DNA from 3 places in the Pseudomonas viridinivis genome. Region 2 is predicted to be linked to each of the others. Evidence: predicted binding sites of a transcription regulator. Region 2 holds the regulator's gene; each other region holds the start of a gene.
The links. Region 2 encodes sigma-54, which starts transcription at its own class of promoters, with help from an activator protein. Its sites were predicted from a motif close to ANTGGCATNNANNTTGCTNT; they were not measured.

Region 1 (7,120 bases), 1.3 Mb from region 2:
GCACCCAGACCGGCTGCCAGCAGGAAGCCACCAATGCCGCCGGCCATGCCTATCAGGCCGGTCATGACGCCGATTTCCTTGCGGAAACGCTGTGGGACCAGCTGGAATACTGCGCCGTTACCCGCGCCCAGACCGAGCATGGCTGCGACAAACAGCGCCAGTGCCGCCCACGAGCTGGGCAGGTTGAAGCCTACGGCAGCGATGCAGATGGCGGCTACGGCGTACATGCCGGACAAGGTGCGAATCCCGCCGAACCGATCAGCAAGCGCGCCACCCAATGGACGCATCAGACTGCCACCGAAGACGCAGGCTGCGGTGTAGTAACCGGCGGTGACCGGGCTCAGGCCGTATTGATCGTTGAAATAGCCGGGCAGGGCGCTGGCCAGACCGATGAAACCGCCGAAGGTGACGCTGTAGAAGAACATGAACCACCAGCTGTCACGATCACCCAATGCCTTGAGATAGTCCGCCATGGACTTGGGTTTGGAGCGTTCTGGTGCATTGCGTGCCATCAGGCAAAAGGCAATCAGCGTCAACACCAATGGGATGACGGCAAAACCGAACACGTTACTCCAGCCGAATGCCATGGCCAGCACGGGTGCAATCAACGCGGCCAGAACCGTACCGGAATTGCCCGCACCGGCGATGCCCATGGCCTTGCCCTGATGCTCGGCCGGGTACCATTGCGAGGCCAGCGGCAGGGCGACAGCGAACGAAGCGCCCGCCATACCGAGGAACAGACCTAGAATCAGCGCCTGTTCATAACTGTGAATGCCCAGTTTCCAGGCACCGAACAGGGCGCAAATGACGATGACCTGGCCGATGATGCCAGCGGTTTTCGGCGACAGTTGATCAGCCAGCAAACCCATCACGAAGCGCAGCACTGCGCCAGCCAGAATCGGCGTTGCCACCATCAGGCCGCGTTGCTGTGTGGTCAGGTGCAAGTCGGCGGCGATCTGTACGGCCAAGGGGCCAAGCAGGTACCAGACCATGAAGCTCAGGTCGAAATACAGAAAGGCAGCGAACAGAGTCGGTTTGTGGCCGGCTTTCCAGAAACTTGTATTCATTGAACACCTCATCTGCATAAAGGAAGTCTGTCGGTTCGTGAACCGCAGCGGGCGAAGACCTGCAGGTGGAGCATCCATAACCTCGGTGGCTCCACCGGCCCCAATCACTGGGGCCAAAACGCAAAAAACGCCGCAACCCGATTCGCGTTGGCGAAAGAGGTGTGCGACGTCTTTGTCGTAAGTGGGGCAACCGCCGTTGGCTACCTGTGTGATTAGCTAAGCAAAAGCTGGGCCATCGTCAGAATCGGGTGTTAACTGACACAACAATCTGGCGCATTCAGGCGCGCTCCGTAGGAGCGAACTTGTTAGCGAGGCGATAGCTCTGCCAACACAGGGCCATTGTCTCGCCAACCAGTTGTCTCCTACAGAAAATCCATCTAAGTCAGTTAGTTATGGGGAATAAGGTGAGGCAGGAAATCACCCCAGCAGCTCGCTCATGGCGATGATCTGTTCGGCCACCTGGATCAGTTTCTGCTGCCTGCTCATGGCCTGGCGGCGCATCAGGGTGTAGGCCTCTTCCTCCTTGCAATCCTTCATTTTCATCAGCAGGCCCTTGGCCAGTTCGATGCGTTTGCGTTCGGCCAACTGCTGATCGCGTGCCTGAAGTTGGGCACGCAAGGCTTGATCGCTCTCAAATCGTGCCATGGCGACATCGAGGATAGGCTGCAGGCGCTGGGCAAGAATGCCTTCGACGATGTAAGCGCTGACCCCGGACTTGATCGCCTGGCGCATCACGTCCGGGTCGTGCTCGTCGGTGAACATCACGATAGGGCGCGGCTGGTCACGACTGACCAGCACCACCTGCTCCATGACGTCGCGGCCCGGGGATTCGGTGTCAATGAGGATTACGTCCGGGCGTACCGCTTCAACCCGCGCGGGCAAGTCGATGATCAGTCCGGACTCGTCGATGACTTCAAATCCCGCTTCGGAGAGCGCTGCTTTGAGGCGTCCGACTTTTTTTGGCGTGTCGTTGATCAACAGGATACGTAGCATGATTGCGGCCCTCAGCGACTGACAACGGCGGGGGCGGTATCGGCCAGCGCATGCAGCTTGAAGCTGCGCGCGTAGCCCGCCGGATCGCTGCCGTCCCAGACCTTGCCGTCGATCAACTGGCTGCTGCGCATGGTCGAAGCGGCGACTTCAACGCCCACTTCACCCGCCGCCTGGCGATACAACTCCAGTTGGTGAACGCTGGTGGCGACCGACAGATAGTCCGGGTCTTCGCGCAGCAGGCCCCAGCGGCGGAATTGGGTCATGAACCATATGCCATCGGATAGATAAGGCAGGTTCACTTCGCCGCCGCCATGAAAGCGCAGGGCATGGTTATCTTGCCATTGGTTGCCCAGCCCATCGCTGTATTCCCCGAGCAAACGCGGCTCGATGCAGCTGGCGGGAGCATCCAGGTAGTCTTTGCCACTGAGCAGCTGCGCGGTGCTGCGGCGGTTTTCCTGATTTTCTTCGATGAAACGGCTGGCCTCCAGAACCGCCTTGACCAGCGCGCGCGCGGTGTTGGGGTTCTGTTCGACAAACTCGCGGGTGCAACCCAGGACTTTTTCCGGGTGGTCCGGCCAGATCGCCTGGCTGGTGGCGAAGGTGAAACCCAGCTGCTGCTGCACGGCACTGGCCCCCCAGGGTTCGCCGACGCAGAAGCCGTCGATCCGCCCGGCCTGCAGGTGCGCAACCATTTGCGGCGGTGGCACGACCACGCTGGTCACGTCGTGAAGCGGATGAATGCCTTGGCTGGCCAGCCAGTAATACAACCACATCGCATGATTGCCAGTGGGGAAGGTTTGGGCGAAGGTCAGCTTTGGGCCGCTTTGGTGCGCGCGCCGGTCCAGTGCCTCAGGAGTGATCACGCCGGCATCTTGCAGCGGGCGCGACAGGTTGATGCTCTGGCCGTTCTGGTTCAGGCCCATCAACACCGCCATGTCCGTCGCGGCACCGCCGCCGATACCCAGTTGCACGGCATAGATCAGGCCGTAAAGACTGTGGGCCGCATGCAGTTCGCCGCTGACCAGTTTGTCACGCAGGCTGGCCCAGGAAGCCTGGCGTTTGAGATTGAGGGTCAGGCCATAAGGCTGGGCGAACCCCTGAGTGGCGGCCACCACCAACGATGCACTGTCGGACAACGCCATGAAGCCCAGGTCAAGGCTGTTCATCTCTGGCGCATCGCTGCCATTCACCCAGGCGAGCGGGTCGTTCGTGGAGGTATTCATAAGCGTGTCTTCCTTTCCGGAAAAGCCTGTCTCGGGAGCGTTTGTGCCTGGCCCGATGACGGGATCTTCCATAAAAAAAGCGTCGTTCAAGCCGTTGCATAAAGCAAGGACGAAAACGACGCCATTGTCTGTGCCGCGCTCCACCGTTGGAACGCGTGCTGATGACTGTTCCAAGCAAGCGATATGCCAGCCCGGGCGAGCGCTGCGACGTCATGCTGTTAAAAGCTGATCGCATGCCTCGCGCGCGCGCGCCCAGACGTCTATAATCGCCGCCCTGAATTCAGCTTCGACGAGTCGCGCCCGCCCATGTATAACCTGGCCCGCCAGTTACTGTTCAAACTTTCCCCGGAAGCCTCCCATGACCTGTCGCTGGACCTGATTGGTGCTGGCGGACGCCTGGGGCTCAACCGCTTGCTGAGCAAGACGCCTGCGCGCCTGCCGGTGACTGTCATGGGCCTGGAATTTCCCAATCCGGTCGGGCTGGCGGCAGGGCTGGACAAGAACGGCGCGGCCATCGACGGTTTCGCCCAGCTGGGTTTCGGCTTTGTCGAGATCGGCACAGTCACGCCGCGTCCGCAGCCGGGCAATCCGAAACCACGGATTTTCCGCCTGCCGCACGCCGAGGCGATCATCAATCGCATGGGCTTCAACAATCTGGGCGTCGATCATCTGATCAGCCGGGTTCAGGCGGCGAAATACACCGGTATCCTGGGCATCAATATCGGCAAGAATTTCGATACGCCGGTCGAGCGCGCCGTGGATGACTATCTGATTTGCCTGGACAAGGTCTATGCCCACGCCAGTTACGTCACGGTCAATGTCAGCTCGCCCAACACGCCGGGGCTGCGCAGCCTGCAGTTCGGCGATTCGCTCAAGCAACTGCTGGAAGCCTTGAGCATCCGTCAGCAGGCGCTGACCCAGTTGCATGGCAAGCGCGTGCCGTTGGCGATCAAGATCGCTCCGGACATGACCGATGAAGAAACCGTGCTGGTTGCCGCCGCGCTGATCGAATCCGGCATGGACGCCGTCATCGCCACCAACACCACACTCAGCCGCCAGGGCGTTGAAGGCTTGCCTCATGGCGACGAAGCGGGCGGGTTGTCAGGTGCGCCGGTACGCGAGAAGAGCACGCATACGGTGAAGATCCTCGCTGGCGAACTGGCCGGGCGTCTGCCGATCATCGCTGCGGGCGGCATCACCGAAGGCAGGCACGCGGCTGAGAAAATCGCCGCCGGTGCCAGTCTGGTGCAGATCTACTCCGGCTTTATCTATAAAGGCCCGGCGCTGATTCGCCAATCGGTGGACGCCATCGCGGCAATGCCCAAACGTCAGGCATAAAAAAAGGGGCTCCTGAGGAGCCCCTGGGCTTTCGCCCCGCGCCCGGATGGGACGCGCCTGGTTAGGTCATTTTTTCAGAGATTTGCTGGACTGGTCGGAAGTTACCTGATTACCCGACCGCGTGAAGTTCGTTGAGTCTGTGGATTCCCGCAGTGCCGGTCATACCGTCCCAGTTGTCGCCGCGTCCTTCTCGCCAACCATTTATCCACGCTTGGCGTACTGACGGTAGAGTAAAAGGGCAAAGCTCACGGGATTTTCCATGAACGCCATATTGGTATCCGCGTAAAAATGCTCTTTCCAACGGATCACGCTTAAGTCTTCTCATAGGGTGTTGCCCTCGTTTGTTGACTGTAATGTCCCTGGGACCTCGTGCTGAGGTCGGGCAGAAAATTTCTGCCGTTGGTGCCCGCTGCCGGCGTCGCGGGCTTGGTGTCGTTACCATTGCAGTAACAACCTGAGATGAGTTCTAACCAATGGATTGGGCGCTGTGAATGATCGTTTTGTCATAAGCACGTAACATTTGTGACCTCAGAGACATAAGCCCTCAGGTGTTTCAAACTTGATATTTTCTACAAGCCCGCAATGTCGAGGGTTTCGGCGCAAGCTGAGACAGGTTCTCAAGTGCGGGTGATGGCTGAATGCATTCAAAGGCTTTTCGACGAAGGGTCACGATGTGACTTTTTATTACGGCAGCTGTCATGCTGAATGGGTGCATTTGAGCCCAGTGTCTTTTGGCCATTGCGGGCTGAAGGCAGACAAACTGAATTCAAGGTAAAACTGCCGCACTGACGTCATAACCTCATGCGGTGGACCGGCACAATGTGTGTGCCACGCAGGCGTTCTCCAAGAAAGACGCTTGTTTTAAATCTGGTAGGGCAATGCGTTGCCCGCCGCTTATGGCTACGGCCCTGGAATATTCATGTCCGAACGTTACGAACTTTTCCTCACGTGCCCAAAAGGCCTCGAAGGCCTGCTGTCTGAGGAAGCCACTGCGCTTGGCCTTGAGGAGACCCGGGAACACACCTCGGCCATCCGTGGCGTCGCTACCATGGAAACCGCCTACCGGTTATGCCTGTGGTCGCGCCTGGCCAACCGTGTGCTGCTGGTGCTCAAGCGCTTCCCGATGAAAGACGCCGAAGACCTGTATCACGGCGTGCTGGATATCGACTGGCAGGACCACCTTGAAGCCGATGGTTCGCTGGCGGTGGAGTTCAGCGGTAACGGTTCGGGCATTGATAACACCCACTTTGGCGCCCTGAAGGTCAAGGACGCCATCGTCGACAAATTGCGTACGCCGGATGGCCTGCGGCCTTCGGTCGACAAGCTCAATCCCGATCTGCGCGTGCATTTGCGCCTGGATCGCGGCGAAGCCATCCTGTCCCTGGACTTGTCTGGTCACAGCCTGCACCAGCGTGGCTATCGCTTGCAGCAAGGCGCCGCCCCCCTCAAGGAAAACCTTGCAGCAGCAATCCTGATCCGTGCCGGCTGGCCGCGCATTGCCGCTGAAGGTGGCGCGCTGGCTGACCCAATGTGCGGCGTGGGCACCTTCCTGGTGGAAGCGGCCATGATGGCTGCCGACATTGCGCCCAACCTCAAGCGCGAGCGTTGGGGTTTTTCGGCATGGCTGGGGCACGTCCCGGCGCTGTGGACCAAGTTGCATGATGATGCAGTGGCTCGGGCACAGGCCGGTCTGGCCAAGCCGCCGCTGTGGATTCGCGGCTATGAAGCTGACCCGCGCCTGATCCAGCCGGGGCGTAACAACATCGAACGCGCTGGCCTGAGTGACTGGATCAAGGTCTATCAGGGCGAAGTCGCCACCTTCGAGCCGCGCCCGGACCAGAACCAGAAAGGCCTGGTGATCTGCAACCCTCCATACGGCGAGCGTCTGGGTGATGAGGCAAGCCTGCTTTATCTTTACCAGAACCTCGGTGAACGTCTGCGTCAGGCTTGCCTGAACTGGGAGGCCGCGGTATTTACCGGCGCTCCGGATCTGGGCAAACGCATGGGCATTCGCAGCCACAAGCAATACGCCTTCTGGAACGGCGCCTTGCCGTGCAAGCTGCTGTTGATCAAAGTGCTTCCTGACCAGTTTGTCACCGGCGAGCGGCGCACGGCCGAACAGCGCCAGATCGAGCGTGAACAGGTCGAGCCCGAGGACACCAGCGCGCTGGAAGCGCCGGGCAAATACGAGAAGTACAACAAGAACGGCAACCCGATCAAACCGGTTCCAGTGGTGGTCGAGCAGCCGCGCTTGAGCGAAGGCGGGCAGATGTTCGCCAACCGCTTGCAGAAGAACCTCAAGCTGTTGGGCAAATGGGTTCGTCGCGAAGGGATCGATTGCTATCGCGTCTACGATGCCGACATGCCGGAATACTCGCTGGCCATCGACCTGTACCACGACTGGGTTCACGTGCAGGAATACGCCGCGCCCAAGTCCATCGACCCGGAGAAAGCCTCGGCGCGCCTGTTCGATGCGCTGGCGGCCATTCCCCAGGCGCT
Region 2 (7,120 bases):
AGTTGCGGATGTGTTCACGGGTTTGACAACAAAGTGTGACGATCAAGCGTGAGGGAATCACGCATTACCGTTATAATCGCTGCCTTTTAGAAGGCCGAACGATTTTCCCCATGAGCCAGTCCAGCGACCTGATCCAGTCAGCACAACGCACCATTCGCCTCGAACTAGAAGCCGTAGAAGGCTTGCTCAGTCATATTGATGCAGATTTCGTTCGCGCTTGCGAGATGATTCTTGCCAGTAAAGGGCGGGTTGTCGTGGTCGGCATGGGCAAGTCCGGGCACATCGGCAAGAAAATCGCCGCCACCCTGGCCAGTACCGGCACCACCTCGTTCTTTGTGCATCCGGCTGAAGCCAGCCATGGCGACATGGGCATGATCACCGCCGATGACATCATCCTGGCGCTGTCCAATTCCGGCACCACCGCCGAAATCGTTACCTTGCTGCCGCTGATCAAGCGTCTTGGCATCAAGATGATCAGCCTGACGGGCAATCCGGCATCGACGCTGGCCAAGGCCGCCGACATCAACCTGAACGCCCGCGTTGAACACGAAGCCTGCCCGCTGAACCTGGCCCCGACCTCATCGACGACGGCGGCATTGGTGATGGGTGACGCGCTGGCCGTCGCCTTGCTGGAAGCACGCGGCTTCACTGCCGAGGATTTTGCCTTCTCCCATCCGGGCGGCGCGCTGGGCCGACGGCTGCTGCTCAAGGTCGAGCATGTCATGCACACCGGCGACGAATTGCCCAAGGTACAGCGTGGCGCACTGCTGCGTGACTCATTGATGGAAATGACCCGCAAGGGCCTGGGCATGACCGCGATTCTGGAAGCCGATGGACGACTGGCGGGGATATTCACCGATGGCGATTTGCGCCGCACGCTGGATCGCCCTATCGACATCCGCCTGACGACCATTGATGAAGTCATGACGCTCCATGGCAAGACTGCGCGCCCCGAGATGCTGGCGGCCGAAGCCTTGAAAATCATGGAAGACCACAAGATTGGTGCGTTGATCGTCGTCGACGAAAATGACCACCCCGTCGGCGCGTTCAACTTGCAGGATCTTCTGCGCGCGGGCGTCATGTAATGGGAGACGTGACCATGACCACTGATTTGCTGCAACGCGGCAAGAACATCAAGCTGGCGATTTTCGACGTCGATGGCGTGCTGACTGACGGCCGCCTTTACTTCCTGGAAGACGGCAGCGAATTCAAGACTTTCAATACGCTGGACGGCCAGGGCATCAAGATGCTCATCGCCTCCGGCGTCACCACTGCTATCATCAGCGGCCGCAAGACCCCGATTGTAGAGCGTCGAGCCAGCAATCTGGGCATCGCGCACCTGTATCAGGGTCGTGAAGACAAGCTGGTTGTGCTGGATGAATTGCTCGGCCAGCTCAATCTGAGTTACGAACAGGTCGCTTATCTGGGGGATGATCTGCCAGACTTGCCGGTCATCCGTCGTGTCGGACTGGGCATGGCAGTTGCCAATGCCAACGGTTTCGTACAGCAACATGCCCATGGCGTTACCAAGGCACGTGGCGGCGAAGGCGCGGCTCGCGAGTTCTGCGAACTGATTCTCAGCGCCCAGGGCAACCTTGAAGCAGCCCACGCCGCCTACTTATAGAAGCCATTTATGTTCAGTAAAAAAATTCGTTCGTTTCTGATCTTCGGTGTGCTGGCAGTACTGCTCGCCGCTGCCGGTTATTGGAATATCAGCCCTGAAAGCTTCATGGATCAGCCCGTGACGGCGGTGGACGAAAGCGCCATCGATTTCTACGCGATCAACGCCCACAGCGTTCAGTACCTGCCGGATGGCAAGCTGCAGTACGAGATGACGGCAGACAAGGTCGAGCACCTGAAGGCCACCGATGTCACGTTGCTGACCACGCCGGACCTGCAAATGTATCGCGGCACGCTTTATCCGTGGCACATCCAGAGCAAGCAAGGTGAAGTATCCCCTGGCGGCACTCAGGTCGAATTGATCGATTCGGTTCGCGTAGCACGAACCGACGATAAAAACCGTACGACCATTATCACCAGTAGTCGAATGACCGTATTCCCACAGAAGCAATATGCGCAGACCGAGCAAGCCGTTAGAATCGACGGCGCGGGCGGTGTGACCACGGCCAAGGGAATGAAAGCGTATTTGAACGACGGCAGGATGGACCTGCTGTCCAACGTAAGAGGACAGTATGAGGCTCGTTAAAACCCTTCCTTTATTGCTCGGCCTGGGCGCAGCACTGGGAAGCGCGAGCGCCTGGTCCCTGCAGACTGACCGCGATCAACCGATCCACATTCAGTCTGACGATGCGCAGCTTGATGACAAAAAAGGCGTGGCCACCTACAAGGGCAACGTCATCATCACGCAGGGCTCGATGAAGATCACCGGCAACACCGTGACCATTACCCGTAACGCTCAGGGCGAAGTCGACGTGTTCACCTCCGTTGGCAACCTGGCTTATTACGAGCAGAAGCCCTCGGTGGACAAGCCAATCGTTCAGGCCTACGCGATCACCATTCAATACTACGCGGCGCAGGATCGCATCGTATTGATCGACAAGGCCAAGGTCATCAATGACGGCAACACGTCCGAAGGCGAGAAAATCGTCTACGACACCGTGAAGCAGATCGTCAGCGCCGGCCGTGCCAATGGCAACAAGGTCACCGCACCTCGTCCGCGTATCGACATGGTTATCCAGCCGAAAAAGAAAACCGACCAGCAGAAGGCCCAGTAAATGGCGACGCTGAAAGCCCAGCATTTGGCTAAAAGCTACAAGGGCCGTCAGGTCGTACGCGATGTGAGCCTGTCGATCGACAGTGGGCAAATAGTTGGCCTGCTCGGGCCTAACGGTGCCGGCAAGACAACCTGCTTCTACATGATCGTTGGCCTGGTTCAGGCCGATCAGGGCCGCGTCCTGATCGACGACCTGGACGTCAGCCACCAGCCGATGCACGGCCGCGCGCGCGCAGGTATCGGTTATCTTCCCCAGGAAGCATCGATCTTTCGCAAGCTTTCGGTAGCCGACAACATCATGGCGATCCTTGAAACCCGCAAGGAGCTGGACGGCACCGCGCGCCGCAAAGAACTGGAAAGCCTGTTGCAGGAATTCCACATCAGCCATATCCGCGACAACCTGGGCATGAGCCTGTCCGGTGGTGAACGTCGCCGGGTGGAAATCGCCCGCGCGCTGGCCACTTCGCCGAAATTCATCCTGCTCGACGAACCCTTCGCCGGCGTGGACCCGATTTCGGTAGGGGATATCAAGCAGATCATTCATCACCTGAAAGCCAAGGGTATCGGCGTTCTGATCACCGATCACAACGTCCGCGAAACCCTGGATATCTGCGAAACCGCTTACATCGTCAACGATGGGCAACTGATCGCCGAAGGCGATTCGGAAACCATTCTGGCTAACCAGCTGGTGAAAGAGGTTTACCTCGGTCACGAGTTCCGCCTGTAATTGCTGCGGTGTCCCGCTTCCCCAAGCGAGCAATGCCCGAGTGCTTTCAATGATGATGCATTAATTGCCATCACACTCTAGGCAAACACTTCGGTTTCAGGCATATAATTTGCTTATGTAGGCGCCCCGGCGCCCTGATAGTGGATGGCGCACGTGCGCCGGCGAATAAGGTGTTAGCCCCAGCCATGAAACCATCGCTAGTCTTGAGAATGGGCCAGCAGCTGACGATGACACCGCAGCTGCAACAGGCCATCCGCTTACTCCAGCTGTCGACTCTGGATCTCCAACAGGAGATTCAAGAGGCGCTGGAATCCAACCCCATGCTGGAACGCCAGGAAGAAGGCGACGATTTCGACAACGCCGATCCACTGGCTGACAGTATCGAGCAAAAGCCAAATCCTGATGTTCAGGAGCCGACATATCAGGAACCCGCCCCGACGGTCGACAACCTGGAAGAAGGCGAATGGAACGAGCGCATTCCCAACGAACTGCCGGTCGACACGGCCTGGGAGGACGTTTATCAGACCAGCGCCAGCAGCCTGCCCAGCAATGACGACGACGAATGGGACTTCACCACCCGCACATCCGTCGGTGAAAGCCTGCAGAGCCACCTGCTCTGGCAGTTGAACCTGGCGCCGATGTCCGACACTGATCGCCTGATTGCCGTGACGCTGATCGACTGCATCAACAATCAGGGTTATCTGGACGAAACACTCGAAGAAATTCTCGACGCCTTCGATCCCGAACTCGATATCGAGCTTGATGAGATCGAAGCCGTTCTGCACCGCATCCAGCAGTTTGAACCCGCCGGTATCGGCGCGCGCAATCTCAGCGAATGCCTGATGCTGCAACTGCGCCAACTGCCTGCCAAGACCCGCTGGCTCGCCGAAGCCCAGCGTCTGGTCAGCGACTTCATCGACCTGCTGGGCAGTCGCGACTATGGCCAGCTGATGCGTCGCATGAAACTCAAGGAAGACGAGCTGCGCCAGGTCATCGAACTGGTGCAGAGCCTCAACCCACGGCCGGGCTCGCAAATCGAATCCGCCGAAGCCGAATATGTCGTCCCCGACGTCATTGTGCGCAAGGATAACGAGCGCTGGCTGGTTGAACTTAATCAAGAGTCGGTCCCTCGCCTGCGCGTGAACCCGCAATACGCCGGGTTCGTACGCCGCGCCGATACCAGCGCCGACAACACCTTCATGCGCAATCAGTTGCAGGAGGCCCGCTGGTTCATCAAGAGCCTGCAGAGCCGCAACGAAACACTCATGAAGGTCGCCACGCAGATCGTCGAGCATCAGCGCGGCTTCCTCGAATACGGCGACGAAGCGATGAAGCCGCTGGTCCTGCATGACATCGCTGAAGCGGTCGGCATGCACGAATCGACGATTTCCCGCGTGACCACGCAAAAATTCATGCATACGCCACGTGGTATCTACGAACTGAAATATTTCTTTTCGAGCCACGTAAGCACCTCCGAGGGCGGTGAGTGTTCGTCCACAGCGATTCGCGCGATCATCAAAAAACTGGTTGCAGCGGAAAATCAGAAAAAGCCGTTGAGTGACAGCAAGATCGCTGGTTTACTGGAGGCACAAGGCATTCAGGTAGCTCGCCGCACAGTTGCTAAATACCGCGAATCACTTGGGATCGCGCCATCGAGCGAGCGCAAGCGACTGATATGACGATCGAGGCCGTGTAAAACGTAGCGAGCCAAGCCCGCACCCGTTTTTATGCAGCCCCGCCTGAAGCCATAGCGTTCCAGTGGCAGGTATTTCAACCTGCCTCTTTATGCACTGGCAACGAAGGAGAAGCTGTATGCAAGTCAACATCAGTGGACACCAATTAGAAGTGACCAAGCCCCTGCGCGAATACATCGAGCTGAAACTCAAGAAGCTCGAGGGGCATTTTGACAAGATTACCAATGTGCAGGTAACGATGGCGGTCGAGAAACTGAAACAGAAGATCGAAGCCACGCTGCATATCCACGGTGGGGAGGTCGTAGCTAACGCAGAACATGACGACATGTATGCGGCGATCGATCTGCTCACTGACAAGCTGGACCGACAATTGCTAAAGCATAAGGAAAAGCAGCAGAACATCCTTAAAGGTGCGACAGCTCGCTAACACTCCCAACCCATGATCCGACTCGAAAACATCCTGACCCCTGGCCGTTCACTCGTGAACGTGCCGGGCGGCAGTAAGAAACGCGTACTTGAACAGATTGCCAATCTGATCGGCAGAGAAGTGCCTGATCTGGATTCGCAAACCGTGTTCGAAAGCCTTGTTGCCCGAGAAAAACTCGGTTCTACCGGCTTTGGCAATGGCATCGCCATCCCGCATTGTCGCCTGAAGGGTTGTCACTCGCCCATCAGTGCGTTGCTGCACCTGGACGCACCTGTTGATTTCGATGCCATTGATGGTGCGCCTGTGGACCTGCTGTTTGTCCTGCTGGTCCCGGAAGCTGCCACCGATGCACACCTGGAGCTGTTGCGCCAAATCGCCAGCATGCTTGATCGCAAAGAAGTGCGTGACCGCCTGCGCAGCGCCGAAAGCAATGAAGCGCTTTATCAGGTGGTACTGGACGAGCAGAACGGGCATTAACCATGCGCATGATTATCGTCAGTGGCCGTTCAGGCTCCGGCAAGAGTACGGCCCTGGATGTATTGGAGGACAGCGGCTTCTACTGCGTTGATAACCTCCCCGCCGGCCTGCTGCCTGAGCTTGCTGAGCGCGCGCTGATCAATACGGAACTGGCTGAGCCGCTGCTTGCCGTTTCCATCGACGCGCGCAATCTGCCAAGCCACCTGACCCGCTTCCCGCAAATGCTTGAAGAAGTACGCTCGCGTAACATTCAGTGCGATGTGCTGTATCTGGACGCTGACGAAGCAACCCTCTTCAAGCGTTTCTCTGAAACCCGTCGCCGCCATCCGCTGAGCACCGCAAATCGCTCGCTCGCCGAGGCGATCCGGGACGAAACCACCTTGCTGGGCCCGATCATCGATCTGGCCGATCTGAAGATCAACACCACGCACCTGAATCTCTATCAGCTGCGCGACACGCTGAAACTGCGCCTGCTGAACAAGCCGGAACCGGGCACTGCATTCCTGATCGAGTCGTTTGGCTTCAAGCGCGGCATGCCGGTGGATGCCGATCTGGTTTTCGATGTCCGCTGCCTGCCCAATCCCTACTGGAAGCCGGAACTGCGCGAACAGTCGGGCCTCGACCAGCCAGTTATCGACTACCTTGCTGCGCAGCCCGACGTCGAGGAAATGTTCCAGGACATTTTCACCTACCTCAACAAATGGCTACCCCGCTTCGCTGCCAGCAATCGCTCCTATGTCACCATTGCCATTGGCTGCACCGGCGGGCACCACCGCTCTGTTTACCTGACCGAGCGCCTCGGCCAGGTCCTGCATCAATCCCTCAAGAACGTTCAGGTCCGTCACCGCGACCTAAGCTGAAAGGACTTTCACTGCGATGCCCGCTCGTCAAATAACAATCATCAACAAGCTCGGCCTGCACGCCCGCGCCGCCGCCAAATTCGTCGGCGTGGCCGGAAGATTCCCTTGCCAGATCAGAGTCGGCCGTTCGCCTGAAAGCATGGTCGATGGCAAAAGCATCATGGCCGTCATGATGCTCGCCGCCGGCAAAGGCACGGAGAT
Region 3 (7,120 bases), 3.1 Mb from region 2:
CCTTGCGCCAGGGCCCGCCGCTGCGTTGGGGCGATGCTTACACCACAGAGTCGAACTTCGCCAATACCCTGGGCCTCAACGGTACGCTGACCCTGATTGCTGCTGCGAAAAGCCGCATGTCGGAAGATCGCGACAACATCTGGAAGGCGACTCTGCCGCAGCCACAGGCGCAGCAGACTGTGCGAGACATGTTGCTCACCTCCCACGATAAACTGGTTGATCCAGAGATCGCGGCAGTGCGTCGCGACTCCATGCCGCCGGCGGAAAATACCCTGCCGATCAAGAACGTCGTGGTGATCCTGATGGAAAGCTTCGCCGGTCACTCGGTAGGTGCGCTGGGCGACGAGGCGAATATCACGCCTTACTTCGACAAGCTGTCCAAGGAAGGTCTGTTGTTCGACCGGTTCTTCTCCAACGGCACGCACACCCACCAAGGCATGTTTGCCACCATGGCGTGCTTCCCGAACCTGCCGGGCTTCGAGTACCTGATGCAGACGCCGGAAGGCAGTCATAAGCTGTCCGGCCTGCCGCAATTGCTCAGCGCCCGTGGTTACGATGACGTATACGTCTACAACGGCGACTTCGCCTGGGACAACCAGTCTGGCTTCTTCAGTAACCAGGGCATGACTAAATTCATTGGTCGCAATGACTTCGTCAATCCGGTGTTCTCTGATCCGACCTGGGGCGTGTCCGATCAGGACATGTTCGATCGCGGCGCTCAGGAATTGAAAGCCCGTGGCGAAAAAGGCAAGCCGTTCTATGCCTTGCTGCAAACCCTGTCGAACCACACGCCTTACGCGTTGCCAGCCAACCTGCCAGTTGAGCGAGTGACGGATCAGGGGTCGCTGAACGAGCACATGACTGCCATGCGCTACTCCGACTGGGCGCTTGGGCAGTTCTTCGAGAAGGCCAAGAAAGAGCCGTACTACAAGGACACGCTGTTCATCGTCGTCGGCGACCACGGTTTCGGCAATAACCAGCAAATCACTGAGATGGACCTGGGCCGTTTCAACGTGCCAATGCTGATGATTGGTCCGGGCGTGCAACAGAAGTTTGGCCAGCGCAGCAGCATCGTCGGTACCCAGATCGACATCGTGCCGACCATCATGGGCCGCCTGGGCGGGGAAAGCCGCAACCAGTGCTGGGGTCGCGACTTGCTGAACCTGCCGGAAGGCGACAAGGGTTTTGGCGTGATCAAGCCTTCGGGCAGCGAGCAGACCGTCGCGCTGGTAACCGGCGACCGGATCCTGATCGAACCCAAGGAAATGGAACCGAAAGTCTTGTCGTACACATTGGGCCGCACACCTCATGCCGAGGTGATCCCGGATGCGCCGGATACTCAGGAACTGCGCAACAAACTCGACAGCTTCCTGCAAACCGCGACCAAGAGCCTGCTGGATAACACAGCCGGTGTAGAGGCGAGCAAGAACAAGAACTGATCGCTGCACTGCAACGCAAAAAGCCCCTTGTCCAGGGGCTTTTTGCATTTTCGGCTCCAGCCTGTATCCGCAGCCAGCTCTATGTTTCTGCGGGTTAATCCGCTTAACTCGTTTGAACGAATGACCGCCAAAAAAGGTCAAGATCACGTAAGCCGCGTTTTCGGCTGCTGAGGAGACATCGATGAAACAGTGGACCATTTCGTATCTGGATAAAGATGGTGTGCAACAAAGCCTGGATCTTGATGCCGAGCAGCGTCCCAGCGAAGAGGAAGTCGCTCGTCGGCTACGGCCGATTTTGTTTCCTGTGGCCGATGAGCTTGACCTCAATGACCTCGAAGGTCGCACGGCCGAGCCCACCGTGAAATCCTTGAAAGACCAGAATGCGGTGCAGATCATCTCCATCACTGAAGCCTCCTGAGCACCTGAAAAAAATCCCTCTCCCCCAATTGGCATAACGCCAACGATGGGGTTACTCTGCAAATGAGGCCGGTGAAGCGTTTCTCCAGCCTCGTCATGTCGATGCCTCGCCCGCCCAGCAGGCGTGGCCTTGTCAGCTACATGCTTGATTCCCGCCCGGCAGAGTATCTGCCGTGTGACGGCCTCCGATCGGAGCGTCGTATGGGAGCGTTGAAACTCTATCTATCGTTGCATAGGAGGACGTTTCATGAGCACAGCCTATCAAGAGGACATCAGCAGTAACGTACTGCGCCGCATGAAAGAGGGCGGTTTCGATTTCGCGCGTATTCACCCCATCGAGTTTTATGCCATTTTTCCGGATGAGGAGCGGGCACGGCAGGCTGCGGGACGATTTCGTGGCGAATCCCTTAATACCCAGATCAACGTCGGAGATGACGGCGCGTGGCATTTGCAGTTAAGCAAGGTCATGTATGCGACCTATGACGGCATCGGTGATTTCGAGCAGGACTTCCAGACAGCAATCGAAGCGCTCGACGGTGAAGTCGAGGGCTGGGGCGTTACGCAGGAGATCAGAGGCTCCCAGCGCATGAGATGTCATTGATGCGCTGAACGACCGGTCGATTCAGGGGCATTCCTGGAATCGGCCGGTTTTGGTTTGTGGACTCTAAAACTGTTTATGAATATACGCCGCGCCGCTGACCAAAAAAGGGCAGGCAAAAAAAAGCCACTCAAGAGAGTGGCTCAAAGGGAAGTTCGGAAAATTCGGTTGTTGCAGGCGCTGCGGTGTTTTTCGACAACGACTTGAAACAGGGCATCCGAATGAGTGATTGCCCGAATGCAGGGGATTATCGGGAAACAATATCCACTCGTGAAATCAACTCTGGCTATGCTGGTCATAGCGTTTGCAGTTGAAGGACGCTTCCGAATGAGGCGTAGGAGAATTGGTTAGGAAGGATATTGCACAGGAATGGTGCGGTGATCCTTGTGTTTTTATTTAACCGATTGATATTTAAGCGTTTATGCCGATGGCACGGGCCTTGCGAAGGCCCTTGGTGTCCGTGGTGACAAGGAGTACGGCATGATCCGCACCTTTTATGATGAGATGTACGATGCCGGTGGCCTGGTCCGCCCGCATTACCGGGAATTTGCCCGCTGGTTGGGTGAAACGCCGCCTGAGTTACTGGCTCAGCGTCGACGTGAAGCCGATCTATTGTTTCATCGCGCCGGGATCACGTTCACGCTGTACGGTGACGAGCAGGGGACAGAGCGCCTCATCCCTTTCGATACGATTCCGCGCAGCATTCCTGCCAGTGAATGGCGGGTGGTAGAACGAGGCTGCATTCAGCGCGTGAAAGCGTTGAATATGTTTCTCGCTGACCTTTATCACGAGCAACGCATCATCAAGGCCGGGATTATTCCCGCCGAGCAGGTATTGGCCAACGAGCAATACCAGATAGCGATGCAAGGCCTGAATCTGCACCGCGATCTTTATTCGCATATCTCCGGTGTCGATCTGGTGCGCGACGGCGACGGCACGTATTACGTGCTGGAAGACAACTTGCGGACCCCGAGCGGGGTGAGCTACATGCTCGAAGACCGCAAGATGATGATGCGTCTGTTCCCGGAGCTGTTCGCCGCGCAGCGCATTGCCCCGATCGATCATTATCCGAACCTGCTGCTCGATACCCTGAAAAGCTCCAGCCCTATCGACAACCCGAGTGTCGTGGTGCTGACCCCCGGTCGCTTCAACAGCGCCTTTTTCGAACACGCCTTTCTGGCGCGTGAGATGGGTGTGGAACTGGTCGAGGGTGCTGACCTGTTTGTGCGCGATGATCGTGTGTTCATGCGCACCACTGATGGTCCCAAGGCTGTCGACGTGATCTACCGTCGCCTGGACGACGCGTTCCTTGATCCTCTGGCGTTCAATCCGGATTCGATGCTCGGCGTGCCTGGCCTGCTGTCGGCCTATCGCTCGGGTAATGTCGTGCTGGCCAACGCCATCGGCACCGGTGTGGCGGATGACAAGTCGGTCTATCCGTATGTGACCGACATGATTCGTTTCTATCTGGACGAAGAGCCAATCCTCAAGAACGTGCCGACTTTCCAGTGCCGCAAACCGGAAGAGCTGTCCCACGTGCTGGCCAATCTTGGCGATCTGGTCGTGAAGGAAACCCAGGGTTCCGGTGGCTACGGCATGTTGGTGGGGCCTGCATCGACCGCAGCGGAAATCGAGTCGTTCCGGGCCAGAATCAAAGCCAAGCCCCACGCTTACATCGCCCAGCCCACGCTCTGCCTGTCGACCTGCCCGACCTTTGTCGAGAACGGTATTGCCCCGCGACACATCGACTTGCGCCCATTTGTCCTGTCCGGCCGTGAAACCCGCGTCGTACCCGGCGGGCTGACCCGAGTCGCGCTGCGTGAAGGTTCGCTCGTGGTGAACTCGTCGCAAGGTGGCGGAACCAAAGACACCTGGGTGGTTGAGGATTAAGGATGCCTGCCAATGCTAAGTAGAACTGCCTCGGATTTATATTGGATGTCGCGTTATCTGGAGCGAGCGGAGAATCTCGCGCGAATGCTCGACGTCAGCTACTCGCTGTCACTGATGCCGCAGGACGGGCGCGGTGACGGCCTGGATGAACTGGCCATGCCGCTGCTGATTACCGGCACGCTGGACCATTATCTTGAGCGCCATGGGGAGCTGCACGCCGAGCGCTTGCTGCATTTTTTCGCCCTGGATGCGAGTAACCCGGCCAGCATCTACAGCTGTCTGGGTGCCGCGCGGGCGAGCGCCCATGCGGTTCGTGGGCGAATTACCGCCGACATGTGGGAAAACATCAACGCTACCTGGCTGGAAATTCGCGGCATCGCTGAACAAGGCTTGAGCCGTTATGGCATGAGCCGGTTCTGCGAATGGGTCAAGGAACGCTCGCACCTGTTTCGCGGTGCCACTTACGGGACCATCATGCGTCACGATGCCTTCCGTTTCATTCGTCTGGGCACCTTCATCGAACGCGCCGACAACACCTTGCGCCTGCTGGATGCGCGCTACGAAATGCTCGAACTGCGTGGTCGCGATACCCATCAGGTTTCCGACAGCTCTGCTCATGGTTACTACCAGTGGAGCGCGTTATTGCGTGCGCTGTCGTCGTTCGAGGCTTACACCGAGCTGTACCGCGATGCACCCGGCGCGCGGCAAGTCGCCGAATTGCTGTTGCTGCGCCCGGACATCCCGCGTTCGCTGAGCGCCTGTCTGGAAGAACTCGACCTGATCCTTGCCAGCCTGCCGGGGGCCAACGGGCGTCCCGCCCAGCGACTGGCGGCGGAACTTGACGCACGCCTGCGCTATACCGGGATCGACGAAATCCTGGAGGAAGGCCTGCACGAGTGGTTGAACGAATTCATTCCTTTGGTAGCCCAATTGGGTAACGCCATACACACTTCTTATCTGGAGGCTGCATGAGACTTTCAGTTAGCCACGAGACCACCTATCACTACGAGGATCAGGTCCGCGCCAGTATTCAGTATCTCCGTCTGACGCCACACGACAGCGAGCGCCAGCAAGTGCTCAGCTGGCAACTGACCCTGCCGCGCCCGGTGCGTGCGCAAGTTGATCCGTTCGGCAATATCCTGCACGTGCTGACCATGGACGAGCCCCATGAAGCGATCATCATCGGTGCCCGTGGTCAGGTTGAAATCGACGAGAAGCGTGAAGCCGAACACGAAAGTCAGTCACCGCTGCCGTTCCTGCGTTTCACGCGGTTGACCGAGCCCGATGAAGCGATCCGCGCCTTTGCTGCCAAACAATGTCGCAAACGTAAGGATCGCAGTGCGTTGATCGATTTGATGCACGCGCTGAACCAGCACATCACTTACACGCCGGGCTCGACCGAAGTCGATACCAGCGCGGTCCAGGCGTTTGCCGGTCGCGCCGGTGTCTGTCAGGACCACACGCACGCCTTTCTGGCCTGCGCGCGCAGCCTGGGGATTCCGGCGCGTTATGCCTCGGGTTATCTGTACAGCGAAGACAGCGAACACCTGGCTAGTCACGCTTGGGCCGAGGCGTGGATTGATGACGCCTGGTACAGCTTTGATGTGACCAACGAATTGGCTATTCCGGAACGCCACCTGAAACTGGCGGTGGGGCTGGATTACCTGGATGCCTGCCCGGTGCGCGGCATGCGCCGCGGTGGCGGCAGCGAGCAGATGCACGCCAAGGTTCTGGTGTCGCCGATGGTCGACGCACCAAAAATCATGATGCAGGCGCAGCATCAGTAAAGCCACTTACTCCAACGGATGGTCATTGATCACCGTTGGAGCGGCTTGAAATCATCCGATGTCCCAGGGTTATTTCATTCCTGCAAAAGCCCCTATCCACACGGCACGGCCAAGCAGATCTCTGCGCAGAACTTATCGCGGGCTTCGCCAACATTAATCCTTTGCGCATACACCATCCCCATTCATTCGAATAGAGAGGCTGGCACAGATGTGCTCGGTTCGAAAACGCACTTACAGGCGCGGATTCCGATGCGATGCGCGACCATCAACCGAATAGACGGGTCATATTCGGCAGGATGAGTAGCAGTGTAGTGGCAAAGACGATAAGTCCGGCCTGACGGAATTTTGAATGCTTGAACATGGCTGTCTGCCTTTTTTGTTATTCCAGAGCTACAAAAGCTCACCGAATTCGTCAATGAATGTTCGGGCAGCTGGCAAAGGTGATTGCGTTGAGCAACTGGTGCGGCAAGTTTGCCGTCAACCGAGGCGCTGGTCTTGATTGTCGTGGCGCCCATTGCTACAGACTTAACCTTAGAGTCCAGGTGCTGTGACATTTAGAACTATTACGTATAACGGGCTGTAAATCTCATCTTAAAAACGTCTATGCGTTTCGTAAATCCAGCGGACGCTACCCGGCTAGACGCTTTCGGACTTCCCAAGACGATTCGCTTTCGGCGCGACCGTTCGTCTGGCTCGGATAATTCCTACATCTGCGCAAAACGATTCAGTGGTTTTGATTATTGAATACCGCTGGAGTGAAGCTAAGGTGTCAGCACGGTATTTATTCCAACAATAATGAAGGCTCTGAAGACACATGACAGAAGCGCTGATTTTCGACGCGGTACGCACCCCGCGCGGCAAGGGCAAATCCGATGGAGCGCTATACAGTGTCAAGCCCGTGAACCTGATCGCCGGGCTGCTGGCGGCATTGCAGCTGCGCAATCATCTGGATACCGCTCAGGTCGATGACATCGTGCTCGGCTGTGTCA

Region 1: AABC73_RS18350 (CmpA/NrtA family ABC transporter substrate-binding protein) is a predicted target of sigma-54. The motif match lies at 3,455-3,474, and genes of this name have one in related genera.
Region 3: AABC73_RS09395 (circularly permuted type 2 ATP-grasp protein) is a predicted target of sigma-54. The motif match lies at 2,881-2,900, and genes of this name have one in related genera.

Annotation. Positions count from the first base shown of each region.
Region 1 covers NZ_CP151076.1:3,875,944-3,883,063, reverse strand. Annotated here, with positions in the region: gene AABC73_RS18360 (nitrate/nitrite transporter) at 1-1,067, opposite strand, end outside; gene AABC73_RS18355 (ANTAR domain-containing protein) at 1,485-2,060, opposite strand; gene AABC73_RS18350 (CmpA/NrtA family ABC transporter substrate-binding protein) at 2,072-3,283, opposite strand; gene AABC73_RS18345 (quinone-dependent dihydroorotate dehydrogenase) at 3,590-4,621, shown strand; gene AABC73_RS18340 (ribosome modulation factor) at 4,731-4,946, opposite strand; gene rlmKL (bifunctional 23S rRNA (guanine(2069)-N(7))-methyltransferase RlmK/23S rRNA (guanine(2445)-N(2))-methyltransferase RlmL) at 5,541-7,120, shown strand, end outside.
Region 2 covers NZ_CP151076.1:5,174,304-5,181,423, forward strand. Annotated here, with positions in the region: gene AABC73_RS23985 (KpsF/GutQ family sugar-phosphate isomerase) at 111-1,085, shown strand; gene kdsC (3-deoxy-manno-octulosonate-8-phosphatase KdsC) at 1,100-1,624, shown strand; gene lptC (LPS export ABC transporter periplasmic protein LptC) at 1,634-2,206, shown strand; gene lptA (lipopolysaccharide transport periplasmic protein LptA) at 2,193-2,735, shown strand; gene lptB (LPS export ABC transporter ATP-binding protein) at 2,736-3,461, shown strand; gene AABC73_RS24010 (RNA polymerase factor sigma-54) at 3,647-5,140, shown strand; gene raiA (ribosome-associated translation inhibitor RaiA) at 5,274-5,582, shown strand; gene ptsN (PTS IIA-like nitrogen regulatory protein PtsN) at 5,595-6,059, shown strand; gene rapZ (RNase adapter RapZ) at 6,062-6,919, shown strand; gene AABC73_RS24030 (HPr family phosphocarrier protein) at 6,936-7,120, shown strand, end outside.
Region 3 covers NZ_CP151076.1:2,042,199-2,049,318, forward strand. Annotated here, with positions in the region: gene AABC73_RS09380 (LTA synthase family protein) at 1-1,439, shown strand, start outside; gene AABC73_RS09385 (hypothetical protein) at 1,621-1,857, shown strand; gene AABC73_RS09390 (ribonuclease E inhibitor RraB) at 2,104-2,457, shown strand; gene AABC73_RS09395 (circularly permuted type 2 ATP-grasp protein) at 2,935-4,344, shown strand; gene AABC73_RS09400 (alpha-E domain-containing protein) at 4,357-5,316, shown strand; gene AABC73_RS09405 (transglutaminase family protein) at 5,313-6,131, shown strand; gene AABC73_RS09410 (acetyl-CoA C-acetyltransferase) at 6,946-7,120, shown strand, end outside.